Regions from separate parts of the Methylobacterium sp. Leaf89 genome, predicted to be linked through region 1. Evidence: predicted binding sites of a transcription regulator. Region 1 holds the regulator's gene; the other holds the start of a gene.
The links. Region 1 encodes HrcA, which represses chaperone genes, less so after heat shock. Its sites were predicted from a motif close to GTTAGCACTCNCNNNNNGNGAGTGCTAAC; they were not measured.

Region 1 (3,407 bases):
TGGTCGCCGTCGGGCTGGAACATCGGGTCGTAGCCGAACCCGCTCGCGCCGCGCGGCGGCACGAGTTCGCCGAAGACCCGGCCCTCGAAGGTCTCGGTGTGGCCGTCCGGCCAGGCGATCACCAGGGCGGAGACGAAGTGCGCCCGCCGGGTGGTGGCGCCGCGCTTGTCGAGTTCCGCGGCGATACGGGCCATGGCGCCGGTGAAATCCTTGGACGGCCCGGCCCAGCGGGCCGAGAACAGCCCGGGTGCCCCGTCGAGGGCGTTGACGCAGAGGCCGGAATCGTCGGCGAAGGCCGGCAGGCCCGAGGCCGTCGCGGCGGCGTGCGCCTTGATGGCCGCGTTCTCGGCGAACATCGTCCCGGTCTCGTCCGGCTCGGGCAGGCCGAGTTCGCCGGCCGAGACCGCGTCGACGCCGAACGGCGCCAGCAACTCGCGCATTTCGACGAGCTTGCCGGCATTGTGGGTCGCGATGACGACGCGACCCGTGAGGATGCGGTGCTCGCTCATGCGGAGACTCCCTGCGCCACGGCCTGCTTCTGGAGGGCGACGAGGGACTGGATGCCGCTTTTGGCGAGGCGCATCAGCTCGAACAGCTCCTCCTCCGAGAACGGCTTGCCCTCGGCGGTACCCTGGACCTCGACGAGGCCCCCGGTGCCCGTGATGACGAAGTTGGCGTCGGTCTCGGCCACGGAATCCTCCAAATAGTCGAGGTCGAGGACGGGCTTGCCCTTGTAGATGCCGCAGGAGACCGCCGCCACATGGTCGCGCAGGGGGTCGACCGAGATGATCGAGCGGCCGCGCATCCAGGTGAAGCACTCGTGCAGGGCGACCCAGGCGCCGGTGATCGCCGCGGTGCGGGTGCCGCCATCGGCCTGGATCACGTCGCAATCGACGGTGATCTGGCGCTCGCCGATCGCCGGCAGGTTGGTCACGGCGCGCAGGGAGCGGCCGATCAGGCGCTGGATCTCCTGGGTGCGTCCGGAGGGCTTGCCGGCCGTCACCTCGCGCCGGGTGCGCGCGTGAGTGGCGCGCGGCAGCATGGCGTATTCCGCGGTGACCCAGCCCTTGCCGGAGCCGCGCAGCCAGCCAGGGCCGCGCTCTTCCAAGGTGGCCGTGCACAGCACCTTGGTGTCGCCGAAGCTGACGAGGCATGAGCCTTCGGCGTGGCGGGAGACGGCGCGCTCCAGGGTGACCATGCGCAGTTCGTCGTTCGCGCGCTTCGAGGGCCGCATGCCGATCTCCTTACCGGTGTCGATGGAGTGCGGCTTTACGGTTCCGGCCCCCGCCCGGCAAGCGAGGTCGGGCGGATTGCCGGCGCCGCCGGTGAGCCCGAGGTGCGGAACGCCTTCCGCGGCCAAGCGGTTTCTCGTATTCTCCATGCGTCCGCCAGGGGCGACGGTGGACGGCATTGTGTAAAGCACGGGAGACCGTCACACTCTCCGCCTCAGGAATGGAATGTGACCGAGCCCGCCCGCCCCTTCTCCACATCGCAGCAGATGCAGGTTCTCAGCGCGCTGAACGAACGCTCGCGTGAAATCTTCCGGCAGATCGTCGAGAGCTATCTGACGACCGGCGAGCCGGTCGGCTCGCGTAACCTCGCGCGCATCCTGCCCATGGCCCTGTCGCCGGCCTCGATCCGGAACGTCATGGCGGATCTCGAGCATTCCGGGCTGATCTTCGCACCCCACGCCTCGGCCGGCCGTCTGCCGACGGAGCAGGGCCTGCGCTTCTTCGTCGATGCGATGCTGGAGCTCGGCGATGTCGGGCGTGAGGAGCAGGAGCGGATCGAGGCGCAGATGCGCGCGGCCGCCTCGGGCCATACCTTCGATTCCGCCCTGGCCGAGGCCTCGATGCTGCTCTCAGGGATCTCCCGCGGGGCCGGCGTGGTGCTCACCACCAAGACCAACGTCCACCTGAAGCATATCGAGTTCGTCCGCCTCGACCCGACCCGGGCGCTGGTCGTCCTGGTCTCCGACGACGGCTCGGTGGAGAACCGCCTTCTCGACCTGCCGGCGGGCCTGCCGGCGGGGGCTCTCCAGGAGGCCTCGAACTACCTGAACGCCCGGCTCCAGGGCCGGACCCTGGGGACGCTCCGCGCCGAGATCGAGTCGGGCCGGCAAGCGATGAAGCGCGAACTCGACGTGATCACCGAGCGCCTCGTGGATGCCGGCCTCGCCGTCAGCGTCGGCCCCTCGGATGCCCGGCAGCTCATCGTGCGCGGTCAGGCCAATCTCCTGGACGACCTGCGGGCCGCCGAGGATCTCGACCGCATCCGCCTGCTGTTCAACGACCTCGAGACCCAGAAGGACGTTATCGAACTTCTGTCCCGGGCCGAGGGCGGCGAGGGCGTGCGCATCTTCATCGGCTCGGAGAACAAGCTCTTCTCGCTCTCCGGCTCGTCGATGATCGCGGCTCCATTCCGCGACGGGTCGCAGAAGATCGTCGGCGTGGTGGGGGTCATCGGCCCGACGCGCCTGAACTATGCCCGCATCGTGCCGATGGTCGACTACACCGCACGGGTGGTCTCCGGCCTCCTCGACCGCAAGCGCTGAGCGGAAAACGCGAAGGGGCGGAGCCTGAAGCCCCGCCCCCGACGCGGTTCCGATCGCTCGGGTCAGCCGCGGATCACGTCGACGATCTCGTAGGTGTCGGGATCGACGATGACGATGTCGTCGTCCACCAGCACGTAGCGGTAATCCTCGTATTCCGGCGCGATCCGGACGATGTCCGGCGGCAGGTCGTAGAGGGTGTAGCTGCGGGCGATGGCCGTGCCGACGGTGAGCGCGAAGGCGCCGGCGGCGAGGCGTGGGATGCCCCGGCGGAACACGCTCTGGCGGAACTCGGTGCGCTGCGGCGCCCCCAGGCGGCCATAGGCGCCGCGGACGGCGCCGCGATCGCCGCGACCACCCCGGCCCTCGCGCTCGACGCGGCCGTCGCGACCGCCGCGCTCATCGCGGTCGGCCCGTCCACCGCGCTCCTCGCGGCCATCGCGATCAGCCTTGCCGCCCCGATCGCCCTTGCCGTCGCGGTCCGCCTTGCCGTCGCGATCTCCCTTGCCGTCCCGGTCGCCCCGGCCGTCTCGTGCCGCGGCGCCACCGTCTTCGCGGCCACCGCGCTCTCCGGTCGCCTGACCCGGACGACCGTCCTGCCGCCCTGCGCCACCCTCGGCGCCACGGCCACCGGCCTCGCCGCGCTGGGCACCACCGGCCGGACCGGCCCCGGTCTCCGCACCGCCGGCGCCGCCGCGCATGCCCGCGCCGCCAGCCGCACCGCCGGCTTCGCCACCCCGCATGCCGGCGCCACCGCCCGCACCGCCACCGGCGCCACCGCGCATTCCGCCGGCACCACCCGCACCCGGACCCGCGCCACCGGCGCCGCCGCCCGCGCCCATGCCGGCGCCGCCAC
Region 2 (3,407 bases), on a different contig from region 1:
GTTGGGGGAAGAACCAGGCGGCACCCGCCATCAGCACGAAGGCGAGGCCGTTCTTCACCGCGACGAGATTGAAGTACAGACGGCCGTCGAAGCGCGCCCGGGCGAGCGCTGCGTGATAATCGAACACGCCGATGCCCAAGGCGGCGACCGCGGCGCCCGCTGTGATCGCCAGGCGGCTTCCCGCGTTGGGCTCGAGCGTGAAACCCAGTCCCGCGCAGATCAAGGCCGCCACGAAGAGACTGAGCGTGAGGGCCATGTAGGCCCGGTCCAAACCCTGCCGGATCCAGGGCTCGTCGATGCGGACCCGGGCTGAATAGAACCGTGTCGCGGACAGACGCAGCCACTCGAACAGGACGGTGTTGGCCACGATCGCACCGGCAGTCGCCAGAGCGAACAGACCGAACTCCGCTGGTCCCAGCAGCTTGGCGATGAGGAGGCCGAGGACGAAGTTCAGGCCGGCATTGAGGACGAAGGCAGCGATCACGGCCATGGCGCGACGGGTCATCCTCGGAGGCCGGCTGGACGGGGCATCGCCGCGCACAGCTCTAGCGCAGGAGGCCTGACAGTCCATTAACCGGTTACAACCAACCCCGGATGCGGAAGAATACGATCGGAATGATGGCGCTTACGAGGATGAGCACGAGGCCGTAGGGATAGCCGTAGGCCCATTCGAGTTCGGGCATGTGCTTGAAGTTCATCCCGTACATCGAGGCGATCAGGGTCGGCGGAATGCCGACCACCGATGCCACGGTGAGAACGCGGAAGGTGTTGTTCTGCTCGATGCTGATCAAGCCGAGGGTCGCGTCGAGAAGGAACTGAACGTTCTCGGAGAGCCGGATCTCGAACTCGTCGAGGGAGGCAATGTCGCGCCGCACGGCCTCGAAGCGCGGCACCTGTTCCTCGCCGAGGATATGCTCGCACTCGTTGGCCACGAAGGGCACGATCCGCTCCAGGCCGAGGAGGCTCGACCGGATCTTGCCGAGGGTCTTCCCGCGGCGTCCGATGCCACGCAGGATACGGCGCAGCGCCAGGTCGCGCCGGCGCGGCGTGTGGTTGCGCAGCTTGGTGTCCCCGGCAGGCGCACCGCTGCGGACGTCGAAATCGAAGATCCGCGTGGACAACTCGTCGAGGTCGGCGCCCATGTCCTCGAGGGAATCGGCGAGGCTGTCGACGAGCTCTTCTATCAGGAGAAGGAAGATCTCGGTTGAGGTGGTGCCCGGCCCATCGCCGGTGTCGATGCGCTTCTTGACCTCCGCGAAAGCCCGCAATTCGTGGAAGCGCACGGTGACGAGGCGGTCCCGGGTCAGCACGAAGCCCAAGGGCTTCAACTGCGTATCGAGCTTGTCGAAGGTGACCATCGGGGTTGAGAGTGAGAACCCGGTCTTCAAACGCCTCAGGCGGCTCGAATTCTCCACCTCGCTAAGGGCCTTGCGCGAAGGGACCCGGATGCCGGTGCAGGCCTCGACCCGCTCGGCCTCCTCGGCGCTCGGATCATCGAGATCGATCCATACGACCTCCGATGGATAGGCTGTCGCGGGCGCCTGTGCCTCGGGCTCGACCGCGCCCTGCGGACCATGAAGCTTGATCATCCGCGAAGGACTTTCCGGCGGCTCGTGGGATCGGGGGATGATCCTGTCGCCGGATCGTCGTCGGAGCCTGCGACAGTCTTGACTCGAACGGCTTCCGCGCCTAACTCGACGCCATCGTTAGCACTCACCCAAGGCGAGTGCTAACGGCCTGGGTTGAGCGCGCTGCCGCGCCGCATCAACGCCATCCACGAATTTGAAGCAAGAGGGCAGCTCATGAAGTTCCGTCCGCTGCACGACCGTGTCGTCGTCCGCCGCATCGAAGGCGAAGAGAAGACCAAGGGCGGCATCATCATCCCGGATACCGCCAAGGAGAAGCCGCAAGAGGGCGAGATCGTCGCCGTCGGTCCCGGCGCCCGCGATGAGGCCGGCCGGGTGAACCCGCTCGACGTCAAGGCCGGCGACCGCGTCCTGTTCGGCAAGTGGTCCGGCACCGAGGTCAAGATCGACGGTCAGGACCTCCTGATCATGAAGGAATCCGACATCATGGGCGTCGTCGCCTAAGTCGGGTTTCGGTTCTCCTCCCGTTCACGAGCCCTTCGAGGGTGCCGTCCGGCGCCTCGGGGCCCATCACTGACAAGGATCTGACATGGCAGCGAAAGAAGTCCGCTTCGCCTCCGACGCCCGCGAGAAGATGCTCCGTGGCGTCGACATCCTCGCCGACGCGGTGAAGGTCACGCTCGGCCCCAAGGGCCGCAACGTCGTCATCGAGAAGTCCTTCGGCGCCCCGCGCATCACCAAGGACGGCGTCACCGTCGCCAAGGAGATCGAGCTCGCGGACAAGTTCGAGAACATGGGCGCCCAGATGGTGCGCGAAGTGGCCTCGAAGACCAACGACATCGCGGGTGACGGCACCACCACGGCCACCGTTCTGGCGCAGGCCATCGTCCGCGAAGGCGCCAAGTACGTCGCCGCCGGCATGAACCCGATGGACCTGAAGCGCGGCATCGACCTCGCTACCACCGCCGCCGTGAAGGACATCACGAGCCGCGCCAAGAAGGTCGCCTCGTCCGAGGAAGTTGCCCAGGTCGGCACCATCTCGGCCAACGGCGACAAGGAAATCGGCGAGATGATCGCCCACGCCATGCAGAAGGTCGGCAACGAGGGTGTCATCACCGTCGAGGAGGCCAAGACGGCCGAGACCGAACTCGACGTCGTCGAGGGTATGCAGTTCGACCGCGGCTACCTCTCCCCGTACTTCATCACGAATGCGGAGAAGATGGTCGCCGAGCTCGAGGACCCCTACATCCTCATCCACGAGAAGAAGCTGTCTTCGCTTCAGGCAATGCTGCCGGTTCTCGAGGCCGTGGTGCAGACCGGCAAGCCGCTCGTCATCATCGCCGAGGACATCGAGGGCGAGGCGCTCGCTACGCTCGTGGTCAACAAGCTGCGCGGCGGCCTGAAGGTCGCGGCCGTCAAGGCTCCGGGCTTCGGCGATCGCCGCAAGGCCATGCTCGAGGACATCGCTATCCTGACCCAGGGTCAGATGATCGCCGAGGATCTCGGCATCAAGCTCGAGAACGTCACCCTCCCGATGCTCGGCCGCGCCAAGCGCATCCGCATCGAGAAGGAGACCACCACGATCATCGACGGTCTCGGCGAGAAGGCGGATATCGAAGCGCGCGTCGGCCAGATCAAGGCGCAGATCGAGGAGACCACCTCGGACTACGACCGTGAGAAGCTCCAGGAGCGTCTGGCCAAGCTCGCCGGCGGCGTCGCGGTCATCCGCGTCGGCGGCGCGACCGAGGTCGAGGTCAAGGAGAAGAAGGACCGCGTCGACGACGCGCTCAACGCCACCCGCGCTGCGGTGGAAGAGGGCAT

Region 2: groES (co-chaperone GroES) is a predicted target of HrcA. The motif match lies at 1,706-1,734, and genes of this name have one in related genera.

The regions. Positions count from the first base shown of each region.
Region 1 covers NZ_LMML01000026.1:110,214-113,620, forward strand. Annotated here, with positions in the region: gene rdgB (RdgB/HAM1 family non-canonical purine NTP pyrophosphatase) at 1-509, opposite strand, end outside; gene rph (ribonuclease PH) at 506-1,234, opposite strand; gene hrcA (heat-inducible transcriptional repressor HrcA) at 1,499-2,554, shown strand; gene ASF18_RS09960 (DUF1236 domain-containing protein) at 2,617-3,407, opposite strand, start outside.
Region 2 covers NZ_LMML01000029.1:188,700-192,106, reverse strand. Annotated here, with positions in the region: gene ASF18_RS16315 (lipopolysaccharide biosynthesis protein) at 1-490, opposite strand, end outside; gene ASF18_RS16310 (magnesium transporter CorA family protein) at 579-1,589, opposite strand; gene groES (co-chaperone GroES) at 1,803-2,090, shown strand; gene groL (chaperonin GroEL) at 2,176-3,407, shown strand, end outside.